Regions from separate parts of the Paenibacillus sp. 05T425 genome, predicted to be linked through region 2. Evidence: predicted binding sites of a transcription regulator. Region 2 holds the regulator's gene; each other region holds the start of a gene.
What was found. The regulator LexA, encoded in region 2, represses DNA repair genes until DNA is damaged. The targets are predictions, from matches to a motif close to CGAACATATGTTCG.
Positions count from the first base shown of each region.

Region 1: a site for LexA is predicted at 1,831-1,844, ahead of AC1DF0_RS26935 (DNA polymerase IV). Genes of this name have one in related genera too.
Region 3: a site for LexA is predicted at 1,825-1,838, ahead of AC1DF0_RS29085 (YhjD family protein). Genes of this name have one in related genera too.

Region 1 is NZ_JBFTLA010000015.1:83,902-89,968, reverse strand. It holds gene AC1DF0_RS26945 (Ger(x)C family spore germination protein) at 1-139, opposite strand, end outside; gene AC1DF0_RS26940 (spore germination protein) at 157-1,704, opposite strand; gene AC1DF0_RS26935 (DNA polymerase IV) at 1,994-3,259, shown strand; gene AC1DF0_RS26930 (YolD-like family protein) at 3,256-3,582, shown strand; gene AC1DF0_RS26925 (DUF2515 domain-containing protein) at 3,579-4,907, opposite strand; gene AC1DF0_RS26920 (SOS response-associated peptidase) at 5,073-5,771, shown strand; gene AC1DF0_RS26915 (stage VI sporulation protein F) at 6,005-6,067, opposite strand, start outside.
Region 2 is NZ_JBFTLA010000005.1:278,756-284,822, forward strand. It holds gene AC1DF0_RS13210 (methionine gamma-lyase family protein) at 1-1,282, shown strand, start outside; gene AC1DF0_RS13215 (MerR family transcriptional regulator) at 1,344-1,757, shown strand; gene glnA (type I glutamate--ammonia ligase) at 1,808-3,136, shown strand; gene lexA (transcriptional repressor LexA) at 3,696-4,316, opposite strand; gene AC1DF0_RS13230 (LysM peptidoglycan-binding domain-containing protein) at 4,563-4,850, shown strand; gene AC1DF0_RS13235 (DUF896 domain-containing protein) at 5,022-5,219, shown strand; gene AC1DF0_RS13240 (aldo/keto reductase) at 5,309-6,067, shown strand, end outside.
Region 3 is NZ_JBFTLA010000019.1:55,741-61,807, forward strand. It holds gene AC1DF0_RS29065 (Mur ligase family protein) at 1-31, shown strand, start outside; gene cuyB (cysteate racemase) at 76-792, shown strand; gene AC1DF0_RS29075 (hypothetical protein) at 1,121-1,486, shown strand; tRNA gene AC1DF0_RS29080 (tRNA-Arg) at 1,477-1,554, shown strand; gene AC1DF0_RS29085 (YhjD family protein) at 1,867-2,205, shown strand; gene AC1DF0_RS29090 (FtsW/RodA/SpoVE family cell cycle protein) at 2,296-3,639, opposite strand; gene AC1DF0_RS29095 (PadR family transcriptional regulator) at 3,636-3,968, opposite strand; partial or broken gene AC1DF0_RS29100 (hypothetical protein) at 4,379-4,441, shown strand; gene AC1DF0_RS29105 (IS3 family transposase) at 4,564-5,448, shown strand; gene AC1DF0_RS29110 (S-layer homology domain-containing protein) at 5,523-5,696, opposite strand; gene AC1DF0_RS29115 (DUF4870 domain-containing protein) at 5,812-6,067, shown strand, end outside.

The DNA of each region.
Region 1 (6,067 bases), on a different contig from region 2:
GCCACTGCCCATCCTTCCAATCGATGCCCGTTGCCGATACGATCGCGATATCGCTTAACTCAACCTTGCCCCAGCAGCCCGCCAGCGGCAAGCAAATGAGCAGCGCCAGCAGTCCGGATAGCAGCCTCCTTCCGATCACACGCCCCCCTCCTTCCGTTATGGATTGTCTGAATGCCTCTGTGCCGGCGGCTTCCGGCGATTAGGCAGCCGTCGCGGATTGCGCAGCTTAAGATCGAATGGGCGAAATACCATGGCCCACCATGGCAGGCGGATGAATACGTCACGAAATACGGACTGGCTTGCCGACCCCGGCGCCATCGGCGACATATAGGGCACGCCGAACGAGCGCAGCGACACGAGATGAACGAGCATAAGCAGCACGGAGATGAAGATGCCGAAGAAGCCGAACATGCCCGCCATCACCATGAAGATAAACCGGATAATGCGCGATGCCGCGCCCATATTGAACTCTGGCATGACGAAGTTCGAGATCGCCGTGAACGAGACGACGATTACCATCACCGCCGATACAATGCCGGCCTGCACGGCCGATTGCCCAAGCACGAGGGCTCCTACAATCGATATGGCAGGTCCGATGGCCCGCGGCATCCGCAGCCCCGCTTCGCGCAGCACCTCGAACGTCATCTCCATCAGCAGCGCCTCTACGAGTCCTGGAAAAGGGACGCCCTCTCGCTGAGCCGCTATGCTAATAAGCAGCGTCGTCGGCAGCATTTCCTGATGAAAGGTCGTAACGGCAATATATAAGGCCGGCAGCAAGATCGATACAATGAACGCCACATATCGGATCACCCGCACAAGCGTTGCTATATCGAACCGCTGATAATAATCTTCCGGCGATTGGAAGAAGCTGAAGAACGTTATCGGCGCCATCAGAGCAATCGGCGTGCCATCCACCATAATCGCCACTCGTCCTTCCAGCAGGATCGAGGCTACCGTATCGGGACGTTCGGTGTTCAGAATGGTCGGGAACAGCGTGAATGTCTCATCTTGAATAAATTCTTCGATATAGCCGCTCTCCAGCACGCCGTCAATATCGATATCGCCAAGCCTGCGATACACTTCCTTAAGCACGCCTTCGTCGACGACGCCGTTCAAATAAAGCACCGCGACGTCGGTATGCGTTTGGCGGCCGATCTTATGCATCTGCACATGAAGATCGCTTGAGCGGATAATACGCCTAACAAGACTAATATTGGTCCGGATATTTTCGACAAAACCATACTGCGGACCGCGTATGACCGTCTGCGTCTGCGGAATCGTTACGGACCGCTGCTCGCCGCCTGTAACGCTGGCCGTCAGCACCGACGTGCAGCCTTCAGCTACGATCAGGCATAAGCCGTCAGACACCGCCTGCAGCGCTTCCTCCAGCGTGAACATTTCTCCTACGGAGCCAACGGATACAATGCAATCGCGCAAAGCCTCCAGCAGCTTAGTTTCCTTCGTATGCGCATGCTGCGGAAGCTGCATCGACATCAGCGGCTCCATAATGCTAACGTTCACGGTCTCTGCGTCGACGATGCCGTCGATATAGATAAGCGCAAGCTCCCGGCTGGGGGTCGCATCGCTGCGGAACATACGAACGACCAGATCGAAGCTGCCGCCGAAGCGGCTTCGGATCGCATCTGCATTAGCCTGAAGCGACGGACTAAGCGGCGTTCGCGCCTTCTGGGCATTTTTTTTCATAGCGGCATTCGGACACCTTTCCGTTTCCATGTTGCCTCTATTTTGGCGCAAACTGGTTGAATATATGTAAGATCATCCCGTCTCCTTATGATTGTAAATAATAACCATAGCGGAGCCTATAGCATAAGAACGTATGTTCTGTATATAATAAGGCAAGGTGAAACGGCTAACGCCGTACTTTGGCGGCGAGGCGCGTTTCATTCCGGAGAAATATAAGCACAGTATAAGCATCCCATTTTATGCTTTCTTATATTTAAACAAACGTTCTGCACAGTATAGGAGGAACACGATGCCCCGTCAAAGAGTTGTCATGCTGGCGGACTGCCAGTCGTTCTACGCCTCCGTCGAGAAGGCGGAGCATCCCGAATACAAGGATCTCCCGCTCGTCGTCGCCGGCGATCCCGAGCGCCGATCCGGCATTATTCTCGCCGCCTGCCCCCTGGCGAAACAATTCGGCGTCACAACCGCCGAGCGGCTAGGCGACTCGCTCGCCAAATGCCCGAATCTCGTCATCGTAAAGCCCCGCATGAAGCTTTACATTGATACGTCGATGAGAATTACGCAAATTTACGAAAGCTTCACCGATTTGGTCGAGCCGTACTCAATCGATGAGCAGTTTCTCGACGTGACGGGATCGCTGCAGCTGTACGGCCCGCCGGAGAAGCTCGCCGAGCTCATACAGGCGCGCGTACTGGCCGAGACCGGCATCTACACCCGCTTCGGCATCGCCGAGAACAAAATTTTGGCGAAGACCGCCTGCGACAATTATGCCAAGAAGAACGAATCCGGCATCTACACGCTAACCAAGGATTTGCTGGAAGAGACGCTATGGACATTGCCGGTAGGCAAGATGTTCATGGTCGGCAACCGGATGAACGCCCACTTCAATGCGATGGGTATGCCGACCATCGGCCATATCGCGCGAACGCCGCTGGATAAGCTGAAAGCGATGATGCGCCGCAAATTCGGCAAAAACTCGGACATCAACGCCGAGCTGTATTGGCGCATTGCCAGCGGCATCGACGACAGCCCCGTAACGCCCGGCACGCATCAGGTCGCGCCTACGACCGTCGGCCATATGATGACGCTGCCTCGCGATTACGGCAGCCTGGCGGAGATTAAGGTCGTGCTGCTGGAGCTCGTCGAGCTTGTATGCCAGCGCTGCCGCAGCAAGGGCTACATGGGACATGTCGTTTCCGTCGGATGCATGGGCGCCGACTACGACCGTCCGAGCGGCTTCAACCGGCAGATGAAGATGGAGGACCCGACCAATATTACGAACCAAGTATATCGATCCGCCGTGACACTGCTGCAGAAGCATTGGGACGGCCTGCCTGTCCGGAAGGTCGGCGTCAGCCTCTCGCAATTTTCGGCGGATGACGAATACCAGCTCTCTTTGTTCGATCTGCACCGGGAGAAGTTGATCGCGCTGGAGAAGACGACCGACGCTATTAAGCAAAAATACGGCGACGCCAGCATTATACGCGCCGTATCGCACACACCGAGCGGCCAAGCGCGAGACCGCTCCGCCAAAATTGGAGGCCATTACAAATGAGAAAGAAGCTTGAGGGAAACGGACTGTGGGAATCAAGCCGCATGATGCTGCCTGAGCACAAAGCCGAGATTGTCCGGAACAACGAAGCGTTGAAGAGGCGCGTGCGCGCCTCGCTCGATGAACAGGAATGGGAAGCCGTCTCCCGCGCCGTCGCCGAATCGCTGCAGCTGCGGCTGCCGATCACGCTGCGGATGTTCCACCCGCTGGAGGAGCTCATGATTATCGGCATCGTTGATCGGGTCGATTCACTGAAGGGCCGGTTCATGATCGACGGCGAATGGTTCGCGGTCCGGGATATTGAAGGCGTCGCGAGCAGCGACTAAAGCTTTTGCCGCTGCGCCGCAAGCACGGCAAGCTCAATCTTATTCAGGATGAGTCCGTATTCGTTCGTCAGCTCGAACACCGGCGGCAGCGGCAACTTGCGGAAGTAAGGCAGCACTTGATCTGCCGAATGAAACCAATCTCCCTTCTCGGCAGGAGCGACAGGGCGATCCCCCCAAGCTGACGGCAGCTCCGGGCTATACAGCGGCTTCGCGCCCGGCTTCAACGCGCCGCCGATAAGCCGCTCCTTATAGACGCGCTGCGGCGGCAACTGCCGGATGCGGGCATAGAGCTGGGGCGCGAAGTCGGCCCGCGAGCCTGTATGCTTCACGGCGGCAGCGAAGCAGCGCGCGCCGTGGAGAACAGGAGCGATGCCGAACAGCATCGCATAGAGCTGCTTGCCGAATTCAACCCGCTCCTCTACATTCTCGAATCGCTCGATAATGATACCCGCCAGCTGCGTGCCTGCCTCCGTGCTGCAATCCCCGTCGGCAGCTGATTTGCCGCCGCTGCCGTAAGGAAAGACGACGCCGTTCAACTGCAGCACGGACTGCAGACCGAAGAACAGCGTTTGCAGCACCTTTTCTTTGAAATGCTCGTTCTGTATAACGCGCTGTTCGATGTAATGCTGCTCGTTAACGATAAGCGCCACCGTCAAGGGAACCGGATCCCGTTCCTTCCAGAACTGCCGCCATACAGGCGCCATGAACACCGAAACGTCAAACGCCGGCAACAGATGGAATAGGCTTCTCCCTTCCCTCAGGCTGCGCTCGTAGAGCAGCAACTGCGGGTAGGCATCTTGGAAAATAAGCGCATTCGCGCGTTCCAGGAAAGAGAACAGCTCCTCCCGCTGATCGTCCCGAAGCAAATAGGGCAGCCACTCCCCTTGCAGATCCGTCATATTCCAGCCGCCGTTGCGCGAGACGAGATGCGCAAGCAGCGCCCAATGAAGCACTGGCGTGCGAAAATAGACGGTCCGGTACGCCTCGGTCCGCGTTACGTTATTCCGATTGCACTTGTCCGTCTCCGTGCGAATCTGTGAGATGAGCGCCAGTTCCTCATCCGTCCACGATTCGGAAGCATGAAGGGGCGACGTCTCCGCCTCCTCCTCCAGCCTTCTCCACGCAGCCGTCAGCCGGGATATCGCAGCTGGCGACAGCAGGAGCGGAGATGCTTCCGCGATCATCTGCTCCGATACGCTCATTGCTTTCCACTTCCCGACAGCATAAGCGACAGCAGCGCGCGGAAGCGCAAGCAGCCGACCGAGAAACGATTCGCCGCTTCCCCGCTGCTGCCTTCGCCCTCGGAAACTTCCCTGTTTGTCCATACACGCCCCTCCCGATCATCACCTTATAAGACCAGTATCCTCCAAGTCGCAGGCTGCCATACGGAAGCGGGCGTGCAAGTTGGGCATACAGGGGAAGTCATAGTATAATAGAGCCAAATTTACGCTCTGCCTTAAGCGAGCAGCAGCAGACGGAGGTTGGAAGCGATGTGCGGAAGATATACGCTCACAATAACGATAGAAGAGCTAATGGTGCGGTATATGGTAGACGAGACAGGCATTCCGTTCCATCGTCCAAAATATAACGTAGCCCCGAGCCAGCAAGTGCTCGCAGTCATTAACGATGGGAGCGCCAATCGGCTCGGCGAGCTGAAGTGGGGTCTCGTTCCGCCATGGGCCGATGATCCGAAGGTCGGCTTCATGATGATTAACGCGCGAGCAGAGACGGCAGCCGCGAAGGCAGCATTCAAGAAGCCGCTTCGCAGCAAGCGCTGCCTCATTCCCGCGGACGGATTCTATGAGTGGAAGAAGCTAAGCGGCGGCGGCAAGCAGCCGATGCGGATTACGTTGAAGAGCCGTGAGATATTCAGCATGGCGGGTCTCTACGAAACTTGGATCTCTCCCGATGGTGCCAAAATAAACAGCTGTACCATCCTTACGACAGAACCCAATCCGTTAATGGCTCCTATTCACGATCGAATGCCGGTCATTTTAAAGCCAGAGAATGAAGCGTTATGGCTTGATCGCAAGACGCAGGACGTAGAAGCCATTCTGCCGCTCTTGCGCCCATATGACGAGCGCGACATGGTCGCTTACGCCGTCTCTTCCGCTGTAGGCAACGTGCGCAACGACTCCCCCGAATTAATTGAGCAAATGATGGTGGACGAGCAGTTGCGGCTGTTCTAAGCTCGGGCGTACACGCATCATCTAGTTCATAGTAAGGTGGAGCTGAGGACACCTGAGGCCTTAATAATGGGTTTCGCATCATTTGACGGATCATGCGAACACCGATGTCCCTAATGGACTCCAGCCCCTCCTATAGGGGACTCATGAGTCCGCAACGGCACCAACGGCACTGCAATGCAATTTAATGCAAGCTAAGCTTGCCCCACAACAAAAAAAATCGCCGACCGGATAGGTCAGCGAAACATGCCCCAAAGCTTGAGCAAATGAAACGTATTGTTCGGATCAATCTTTTGTCC
Region 2 (6,067 bases):
TCAGGATGAACAAAAAGTTTGGAAGCAGCTTGAAGAGCTTGCGGAGGCGGCGGAGCTTAACGCAAATTCCGCCTTTCGCCGAATCGAGCGAATAGCTGAGCAAAATCAGTGGAAAGTTATTCAAGCCTTCCAGCGCCATAAAGTGAGCGATTTTCATTTTAACGGATCGACCGGATATGGTTATAACGATCGCGGCAGGGAAGTGCTTGATCTTGTCTACGCCGATGTGCTAGGCGCTGAAGCGGCGCTGGTACGACCTCACTTTGTATCGGGCACGCATACGATAAGCTGTGCCTTATTCGGAGTGCTTCGGCCTGGCGATGAGTTGCTTTACGTTACAGGCAAGCCTTATGATACGCTGCACAAAGTCATTGGCAAGCCGGGAGACGGCAAGGGCTCGCTGCAGGATTGGGGAGTCATCTATAATGAGGTGGCGCTGCTAGAGAATGGCGGGCTGGATTGGCCGGCGATTGAAGCGGCGATCAAGCCCGAGACGAAAGTAATCGGTATACAGCGCTCGCGCGGATATAGCTGGCGAGCTTCTTTTACGGTGTCCGAAATAGGGGATATCGTTAGCCGAGTAAAAGCGCTTAAGAGCGACCTGCTCGTATTTGTCGATAACTGCTACGGCGAATTTACCGAGCTGCTGGAACCGACCCAAGTCGGCGTTGATCTGATGGCAGGCTCGCTAATCAAAAATCCCGGCGGAGGGCTGGCCGAAACCGGCGGATATATTGCGGGTACGGCAGCAGCCGTAGAAGCTGCTTCTTTCCGGTTAACTGCCCCAGGTATTGGAGGCGAAGTCGGAGCAACGTTAGGCACGCTGCGTCCTATGTATCAAGGTTTATTCCTAGCGCCTCATTTGGTCGGACAAGCTGTGAAGGGCAGTGTTCTGGCGGCAGCCTTATTCGAACAACTAGGCTTCGAGACGAAACCTCGCTGGGACGAACCGCGTACCGATCTGATCCAAGCGGTTCGATTCGGACAAGCCGAGCATTTGATCTCATTCGTTCAGGGTATTCAACAAGCAGCGGCAGTTGACTCGCATGTCGTACCAGAGCCTTGGGATATGCCGGGCTACGAGAATGCCGTCATCATGGCGGCCGGTACATTCATTCAAGGCGGCAGCCTTGAGTTATCCGCAGACGCTCCGATACGTGACCCGTATATTGCCTACATGCAGGGGGGACTTACTTATGCCCATGCCAAATACGGCGTTTTAACCGCATTGAAACAACTTGTTTCGAAAGGATTAATTGTGATTAAACCTTACATAACTTGACACGTTTCGGGTGCAACGTTAAAATGAACATATAAAAGAGCGACTGGAAGGTTGATGCGACATGGCTGATGATATTCGCAGAAATATGGCATTATTTCCGATTGGCATCGTAATGAAGCTTACGGATTTAACGGCCCGCCAAATCCGCTATTACGAGCAGCATGAACTGATCGTGCCTGCAAGAACAGCAGGGAATCAACGATTGTTTTCATTTAATGACGTTGAGAGGCTACTAGAAATTAAATCATTGATCGAGAAGGGCGTTAACATCGCCGGCATTAAGCAAGTCATGAATCCGGTTTCAAAGGAATCGGACGATGCAACAATCGTAAGCGAGCAATCCGAGGTCAAGCGGCGCGAGCTTTCGGACGCGCAGCTTCACCGCATGCTCAAGCAGCAGTTGCTTGAGAAGAGACCGGGCGGTCAAGCGTCATTGATCCAAGGACAACTGACTCGCTTCTTAAACAAGCGATAGTCTTGCTACAATAACAAGCATACTGAAACGCAAACAAAGGAGATGATAGTGTGGGTTACACTAAAGAGGACATCAAAGCAATTGCCAAAGAACAGAATGTACGTTTCATCCGTTTGCAATTTACCGATTTGCTTGGAACGATCAAGAATGTCGAAATTCCGGTAAGCCAGCTTGAGAAAGCGCTCGATAATAAAATGATGTTCGATGGATCTTCCATTGAAGGTTATGTTCGTATTGAGGAATCTGACATGTATCTTTACCCGGATCTGGACACATGGGTTATTTTCCCATGGGTGACACAAGACCGTGTTGCTCGTCTGATTTGTGATATCTATATGCCTGACGGCACGCCGTTCGCAGGCGACCCGCGCGGTATTTTGAAGCGTGCGCTTAAAGAAGCGGAAGAAATGGGCTACACGGCAATGAATGTTGGTCCTGAACCGGAATTTTTCTTATTCAAAACCGATGAAAAAGGCGAGCCTACAACGGAATTGAACGACCAAGGCGGTTATTTCGATCTTGCGCCAATGGATATGGGCGAGAACTGCCGCCGTGAAATCGTATTGACGCTTGAAGAGATGGGCTTCGAGATCGAAGCTTCTCACCATGAGGTTGCTCCAGGACAACATGAGATCGACTTCAAATACGCGGATGCGATTCGCGCAGCGGATCAAATCCAAACCTTCAAGCTCGTCGTTAAGACGATTGCACGCGAGCATGGTCTTCATGCATCCTTTATGCCAAAACCGCTGTTCGGCGTTAACGGTTCCGGCATGCACTGTCACCAATCGTTGTTCCAAGGGAATACGAACGTATTTTATGATGAGAAGGACAAGCTTGGTCTAAGCGCAACTGCTCGTTATTATATGGCAGGCGTCCTGCAGCATGCGCGAGCAATGGCTGCGATTACGAACCCAACAGTTAACTCTTACAAACGTCTCGTACCGGGCTATGAAGCTCCAGTATACGTAGCATGGTCGGCGAGCAACCGTTCGCCAATGATCCGTATTCCGGCTTCGCGCGGTCTCAGCACACGCGTTGAAGTACGTAACCCAGATCCTGCGGCTAACCCTTACCTCGTACTTGCGGTAATGCTGAAAGCGGGCCTTGACGGTATTAACAACAGAACGGAGCTTCCTCCTCCGACAGACCGTAACATCTACATTATGACAGAGGAAGAGCGTCTGGACGCGGGTATACCGAGCTTGCCAGGCGATCTGAAGGAAGCGCTTGACGAAATGCTTCGCAGCGATGTCGTATGCGACGCGCTAGGCGAGCACGCGCTTGCTCACTTCTACGAGCTCAAAGAAATCGAGTGGGACATGTACCGCACGCAAGTTCACCAATGGGAACGCGATCAGTACTTGACGCTTTACTAATCAATAGGATCAACTATAACCCGCTAAGGCTTCTGCGAATGCAGAAATCTTAGCGGGTTTTTCTGTAAATATTTTGGATCTTTATAAAGATGAATTTAGAATTATTAATTGGATTTCTGAGACTGTCGATTAACTGTTTACCAATTTAGATATGATTTCAATTTATATGATTTTTCACACAACGTTAGTAAAACAAGACATAAACTGAAAATACTTATACGATTTATCATACAAAAGTGGTTAATTCATCCACGCAGCCGATGATTTTGTACGATTTTTCGATCAAAACCCTTGATTTGGCCTCTCTGTAAGGTTGGTTATACGATAAATCGTATAACTATTAGTTAGTCACAATTAATCGACTGCCGCTTTCTTACAGTCAAAAGACTAATAATGAGACAATAGTAGTCTTTGATAGGAACTTATGCAGTCAGATGGACGGGGGGAGGACTTCTGTGGGTTGAAATGCAACTTTCTAATATCAGTAAATCAATATAAAGAAGAGGAGGAACGATGCGCTAGGCTATCGTTCTTCCTCTTCTTGTTCGTAGCTCAATGATTAGTGAATATCTCTGAACAATCCAATGACTTTACCGAGGATCGTCACGTTCTGGAGTAGAATAGGCTGCATGGAGGAATTCTCCGGTTGGAGACGTATGTAGTTCTTCTCCTTGTAGAACGTCTTAACGGTAGCTTCATCATCCTCGTTCATGGCTACGACGATATCGCCATTGTTGGCAGTACGCTGCTGGCGAACGATGACGTAGTCTCCGTCGTGAATGCCGGCTTCGATCATGCTCTCTCCCTCAACGTTCAGGATGAAGACGCTGCTGTCGCCAACAAAATGTGATGGAAGAGGGAAGTAGTCCTCAATATTCTCAGTAGCTGTAATCGGCACGCCTGCTGTTACTTTACCGACGATTGGCACTTTAGCGACGGCAAGCGGGATAATACCGTCCACGCCTTCCGTATCCAAAATTTCAATAGCGCGAGGTTTGGTAGGGTCGCGGCGGATAAGGCCCTTCTTCTCTAAACGGTCGAGGTGACCGTGTACAGTCGAGCTGGATAATAATCCGACGGCTTCGCCGATTTCCCTGACGGAAGGCGGGTAGCCTTTCTCCCGGACCTCATTCTTAATGAAATCAAGAATAGATTGTTGTCGGCTGGAAATCTTCGACACTGCGATCACTCCATTAGTATGTTTGTACAAAAGTATAGCACAGAACTCGGGTTCGCACAAACATAAGTTCTTAAGCACAAAGGTTCGTATTTTTGTGTTGACTACAAACGTTTGTTCGTGTTATTCTCAGAATAGAACAAACGTTTGGGGTGCTGAGAGATGATGATGAGTCCAAGTTTTTACAGAACAATACATACGCAACCAGAGATGAAGGTTAGTCCTATATATAAACGATATACGGTTGCAGTGAGACGTCATGCACTTAAGCTGATCGTATGCGCAATGCTGTTCGTACTTTTGTTTACGAGCTTTCTATTGATCGGTACGAAGGCATCTGGCAGCAAGAACGCTGTTGCTGCGGTCAACGAGGAACTTGTGACCGTATTTACAGGCGATACATTGTGGGGGATCGCTAATCGTTTTGCCAGTGAGAAGGAAGATATTCGCTACGTCATCTATTTGATTAAGGAGCGTAACGGATTAKAGTCGACGGACCTGTATCCGGGGCAGAAGCTTGTTATTCCTTCTATATAATGAACTTGTACGCAGAGAGCATCTGAACCGGAGACGGTTTGATGCTTTTTTTCGTTATTTCAGCTTAACTTTTTGCGGACATAATCTAAGTGCCGCCTTGACAATTACGCTTTGAAAATGTCAAAGTAAAGGATAGAACATTTACAGCATGAGGGGAGTTTAACGTTCAATATGGATATGGATAAGTTAATAGCTCGGATCAACGAGCTTTCTCGGAAAAATAAAACGGTAGGCTTGACCGACGAGGAAACGTCCGAGCGTGATGAGCTTCGAAGGCAGTATTTGAACAACTTTAAGAGCAACTTCAGACAGCAGCTCGATACGATTAAGTATGTTGAGGACGAGGACCAGGATAACGTTAAGCATTAAGCGTCTGTTATGGCCGAGTTCCGCTTGGCCTTTCTTCCATAAAGTCTTGTGTACGAGAACCATTTCTGAAGCAATGGGGGAATTCATCTATGAAGTATCGGTTGCTTGGCAGAAGCGGGCTTGCCGTCTCTGAATTATGTCTAGGAACGATGACGTTCGGTAACACGACAAGCGAACAGGATTCGATTGAAATGATCGGCCGTTTCTATGACAAAGGCGGAAATTTTATCGACACGGCAGATGTTTATGTTAGTGGTCGATCGGAAGAGATTGTGGGTAAGGCAATACGCGGCAAACGTTCGGAGACGGTACTTGCAACGAAAGTAAGAATGGCGACTTCTGGCGACATTAATGGGGTAGGACTATCCCGCAAACATATTATGGACGGCATAGAGGCGAGCGTGAAGCGTCTTCAGACCGATTACATTGATCTTTATCAGGTCCATGTGTGGGATCAGGCTACGCCAATTGAAGAGACGCTTCGGGCGCTTGACGATCTTGTTACGTCGGGCAAAGTACGATACATAGGCTGTTCTAATTTTTTTGCTTGGCAATTGATGAAGTCGCTTGCTCTTAGCGATGTGAATCGATACGTACGCTTCGTCTCTATTCAGCCTCAGTACAGTCTAGTAAGCAGGCAGATGGATAGGGAAATGTTATCGTTATGTCTAGAAGAGAAGGTAGCGATCATCCCTTGGGCGCCTCTCGGTGGCGGTTTCCTGACAGGACGATACAATCGCGACATACCGACGGAGGGTCGTCTGACCTCGAAGGTTGGCGAAAGCGCATGGGTGAACCGTGCATCTGACCATAACTTTGCTATTCTAGATGCCGTGGTTGAGGCTGCG
Region 3 (6,067 bases), on a different contig from region 2:
GCAGCTCGAGGACAGATCCGCTGCCAATTAATCCGCCGCATGGACAACTAATTCATTTTAAAAGTGGGTAGAGCAATGGAACATAAAAGCTTAGGCGTCATTGGCGGAATGGGCCCGAAGGCAACCTCCGTTTTCTTCGATAAGGTGATTGAGCATACGGCAGCCGACCGCGATCAAGAGCATATCAACATGATCATTCTGAATCATGTGACGCTGCCTGACCGTACGAGTGTCATTCTTAGCGGACAAGGAGAGCTGTTCTTGGAGGCGATCGAGAAGGACTTCAAGCTGCTCGAGCTGGCTGGGGCGGCGCATATCGCCATTCCGTGCAATACGTCGCATTACTTCTACGATCAGATGCAGGAAATGACCACCGTTCCTATTATTAATATGGTCGACGAAACGTTGAAGGCCATTCATGCCAAATACGGCGACAATAGCAAGATCGGTATACTGGCGACCACCGGCACTATTAACAGCGGTGTTTATAAGGCGGGCTGCGAGAGCTACAATATGAAGCTCCATGAGCCGAATGAAGCGATTCAAGAGCTCGTGATGGACATTATCTATAATCAGGTAAAAAGCAATCTGGAGGTCGATCCGGCCGTTCTTGAAGGCATCATTAACGAGCTCGTCTACCAAGAAGGCTGCAACTGCGTCATTATCGCTTGCACGGAGCTGTCGTGCATACCGATTAGCAAACAAACGATGGAAATCAGCATCGACGCCATGCAGGTACTCGTGGACCAATCGATTGTGCGTTCCGGCAAGCAGACGATCACAGAGATATAACTAAGAGCGGTACAGGGATTAATCCCTGCACCGCTCTTTTTCTTTGGCGCTCTCCTCGACCACCACTGCCACACCAGACCCTTACGCTGTAAGAGCACACGTGCTCTTACAGCACAAACACACTAGCTACTTCACCACTGTAAGCTCACCGGTGCGCTTACAGCTCCCTCTCGATAAGCTGCAGCTGCGGATTCCAGAGGATAGCTCGCTCGTTACCTATGACGCTTTATACCTCCACCTTAAGTCGAAGCTCGACATTACGGGCATTAAATTACTCAAGGCCGCATGACGCCGACCGTTATAGGTAAGCCAGCACAGCTGGTCCACTTTGCGACCGCTGCTTCGCGCTCCTTCGGACCCTGATGCGACGGCAGATGTCGGTCAGCATGAATTTACGTATACGTTCCATGTCTGGAGCGAAGGCTTCATCAACAATCCGGTCATTCGTGAAGCGTTAGAGCTCAATACGCCTATTCCGCAAGCAGCCGGCGCAGTCGGAACGTTCTTCATCTTGCTCACTTCATCCAATGCCAATATTATTTTCGACACGGTGAAGATAGCCGAAGACGGCTCCGGGCATGTCATTGCACGGTTGCCCGTTCGAAGTGAAGACCATTCGAATCATCCCGCAATAAAGCGATCACTTGCGCCTCCAACTTCACCCATGTTAAAATGTGAAGTGTTGCGCCCGTAGCTCAGCAGGATAGAGCAATCGTTTCCTAAACGATGGGTCGGGGGTTCGAATCCCCCCGCGGCGCGCCATTATTCTTTTAAATATTGCAGCATTTATACACAAGAGCCGTTTTCGGTCTGTTTCGAACAGACCAAAAGACGGCTTTTTTTTCAATAGGAAACTCTGAACAATACCGTACCAACGCTGTTTAAAAACTAATATTTTGTGGTAATTATGATTAAAAAAATATCATAAATATCCAACACGCTCTCCCAAGCAGTCATCTAGCCACCCCATTTTCCTTATCCTGCCTGCATATAACAGCTCATAAGATGTCTTTACTACACTCCATTGACTAGAGAACAAGTGTTCGCATATAATGGAAATGAGGTGACGATCGAATGGCTATGAACGCTTATGTAACAGAGCAGTATCCCGTTAGGGAGTCCAATGGGCTGATTAAAGAATACGTAATTCTGTCTTATACGCTTGCCGCCGTCAAGCGCAATCGCTTGGAGCTGGATAAGAAGGCAAGATCGCTTCGCCCGCTCTTCATCCAAGCGGCGAATATCGTGATCGCAAGAATCGAAGCCGATCTTGCGCTTGCCGAGCAATTGCTTCGGAGCATGCATATCGACATCAGTTCAGCGCTTCCGCATATACAGCAAGAGCGACTGAACGCCGAAATCAACAATCGCATTTCCTTTTACGTCACGGAGCTGTTCTCCAAGAAACAGTAGCGGTCACCATTATGAGAATAAGCGGAAGACCGTAAACGTCAACGATGTGCGTTGAAGCCTACGGTCCACCCAAGTTCGGCCAAGTGGCCGCTATATGTTCTGCGAAGACAATGCGGATTGCCCTAATATATCTTTTCGTCTATTCGCGCCCAACATCAACCCCACAGCCGCCAGCTCGATGAAAGTATAGGAGCCCCAGCTTATAAGCGGAAGCGATGTAGAGGAGACGGGCATAAATCCAAAGCACATGAGCAGATTCCAAATGAAATGAAAGCCCATTATCGACAACACTCCGACAATAATTCCTTTCGCATAACGATCTTTCAGCTTCAACGCCATTCTGACAATACGCGCAACAAACAAGAATGCCAACACGACTATAATGAAACCGAATACCCATCCCAAGCTATACACTAAATAAGAATAGAGCATCTCGCTGTTATACGAAGGAAGTCGGTTATTGACTGCGCCAAACCCTTGCCCCCACATACCGCCATCTTGGATCGCTTCAATAGATCGATCTGTGTAATAATGGCTATCCGCATTGGGAAATATAAATCCTTTCAATCGTAACCATACATAATTATATCTGTGGCTTCCCTGAACAAGCCATAGCGCGAGCGCGGCCAATGTGCCGACTCCGGCTAATACCACCTTGTATTTCTTGCCGATTAGGATCAGCATTAGAAACGTACCGAAGCAGAAGATGCTGTAATATAACAACGAGGATGTTGTCAGGTAGAAGTACGTCGGCAGCAAGAAGAACAAGACAGTATCTTGAAGCAGCCGCAGCTTCGGCCTTAATCTGCTCGGCCCGGCAGTTGTTTCCCTGGTCAATATCCCTGCGAAAGCAACCATGAATAGATAAGGAGAAGCGGCAGCAACATTAAAGGTAACCGAGCCGATAATAATCCATTGCTTCGCTCCGTTTATGGCGCTGCCCATTTGACCGGTAGCTGCCAGCAGAAGAATCGTGAAGCCGTACAGATGCCAGGAGTACTTTTGCAGCTTGCGATAATCAAAGAAATAGAGGCAAACCATCGCGACTAGTCCCATTATGACAAACAACAATTTCTTTTCTACAAAATGATTACCCAGCCTTTCATTTCCCGTCGCCTGCACCGTCAGCATAGCAACAAGTCCAATACCGATGAGCAGCATGCATATGCCAAGCAAAGTCCACTCCATTCTCGGCTTATGCGCCTCATGAAGCTGCTTGCCAATCTGCTCCGGATCGCCCATCTGTTTGATGGCGTCCGCTATCGCGTCTTCCTCGGATATATCGCCTGCCAGAAGTCTGTCCTCGACTCGCTCCTCAAGATGGCTAAGCATCTCAAGATTAATATCCTCATGCACTTCCTTTGCTTTCACTTTCCCGCATACGCTTTCTAGATATTGCTCGACCAACGGATGCTGTCTCAGCTCACGGTTCATGCATGCCCCTCCCCGATCACGCGATCCACCGTTGCACGGAACAAGGACCATTCCTTCTTCTTCTCGCCTAGCTGCTTGCGGCCCAGCTCCGTTATCCGATAATACTTGCGCTTGCGTCCGCCCTCTTCATTCCAATAAGACTCCACTTGCTGCTCCACCTCAAGTGTATGCAGGATCGGGTATAACGTCCCTTCCTTGAACGTGAATACGCCCCCGGAGCACTGCTCGATCTCCTTCGTCATCTCGTAGCCGTACATTTCTTTCCGATTCAGCAGCGTCAGAATAAGAATGACCGTGCTTCCCTTCATTAGCTCTTTATTGATCTTCACTGCAATCCTCCTCATGAGCGAAACAATACATAGATTAAATATGCATCGAATATCTATGTATATAATAAACTAAGTTTTCCCATTTGCGCAAGCCTCTTGTCCGATGATTAAAACGGATAACGCTCTTAAACAATCACTATACCCTCCGCACGGCTCAATACAATGGCATAAGACCTTAGACGTTTGAAGCTAACCAAACGTTACTAAGCCGGTCGCATAGAACCACAGCAGAAGAAGCCCCTGCGACTGATGAACTGCACCCCTTATAGTGGACATTGGAAAAACACCCTGGTGTTTAAAACCGATGAAAACTATAGGGGGTGCTTTTCGTTATGGCGAGAAAAGGGCAACGTCTGCAGACGTACAGCTTTGATACAAAGAAAAAAGCAATAGAAATGCGACTGCAAGGTATGACGAAGCAGAAAGTAGCAGAATTACTGGGGATTACAGATGTAGGGCGATTGAAAGTGTGGATGCGACGCTACAATCAGATGGGAGACTTCGGGCTGACAGACACTCGCGGGAAACGGAAAGAGTATGCCACTGAAAATAGTTATGTCAGACGGTTAGAAATGGAGAATGCCGTTCTAAAAAAGTGGTTGGCCATTACGAAGGCGGAGGTGTACCAGAAAAGTGTAGGCTCGTTGAAGAGCTCAGAGACCATTTCACCGTTACAGAACTTTGCAAAGAAGTCGGTCTCTCTAAGAGCGGATTCTATGCCTATCTTAAACGAAAAGCAGTAGATAAGGACAAGTCCTCCAAAGAGATCATTCGCACCACGTATGAACGCTATAAAAGCATTTATGGCTACAGACAAATTCAATTGTTTATGTACCAAGATCATAAGGTATGGATGAACCACAAGAAGATCCTGCGTCTCATGCAGGAAATGGGGCTGCAAGCAAAAATACGCCGCAAATTCCGTCATCATCGATCTTGGAGCTTAGGCGACAGAGTCGTGAGAAATGTGCTGGAGCGCAATTCTGAAGCACTTCAACCTAATCAGAAGTGGGTCACAGACGTAACACAATACCGAGTGAAAGATAGCTGGTTGTACCTCTCTACCATCAAAGACTTGTGTCAAAACGAAATCGTCGCCTACAACATGAGTTTACGAAATGATAAGGATCTTGTACTCCAAACGTTTTCCAAAGCATTTGAAAAGGAAAAGGACGTGACTGGGCTGATCGTTCACAGCGATCAGGGATCCCAGTACACGTCCTACGACTACCACGACATGCTGCCAAAGGTTGGCGCCCAAATCAGCATGTCTCGACGAGGCAATTGTTACGACAATGCCTCAATGGAGAGCTTCTTCTCACATTTGAAGACGGAAGCACTCTATCCTTATGATATCCGATCCATCGAGGAAGCACAAAGTAGGATTGAAGAATATATCCATTTTTATAACAACCATCGTCCGCAGAGAAAATTAAATAAGCTGCCTCCGGTACAATACCGGAAACAGCTTATTGGGTAGGGCTTTTTCTAACTGTCCACTAAATGGGGTCTTGACCACTGATCGCAGGGACTTCTTCTGCTATTTCGAGCCCGTTACTTCTGCATTTCGATTAGTCGGACAATAACAGCAACCTCCTCGGCGCGGGTTACGGCGGAATCCGGCTCGAACCGGTTGCCCGGCCTTCCATCTATAAGTTTGTGCTCCTGCACGAAACCGGCTGCAGGCAGCGCCCATGCAGGGAACAGACGCCACCCCTTGTCGTCAATGCGACATACAAAATATTACATGAATTTCCGAGCTAAAGCTGTTATATTTATACATAAATGCTGTGCGTCCGCGCAGCGAGCGACAGCTAAACGGACAAGAAAGGAGAATCGTTACTTGAACCATCCCTACACGCCTCATCCCGATGAGAAACAATTTGCGATGTTGGCCCATGTCATTGCCTTCGCCGGGTTCATCATTCCGCTCGGCAACATTATCGGACCGCTCATCATTTGGCTGATCAAGAAGGATCAATCGCATTATGTGGACTTCCACGGCAAAGAATCGCTGAATTTCCAAATCAGCATTATGATCTATGGCATCATATCCGCTATTTTGTGGCTGGTCGTCATCGGTATTGTTGCATCGATCG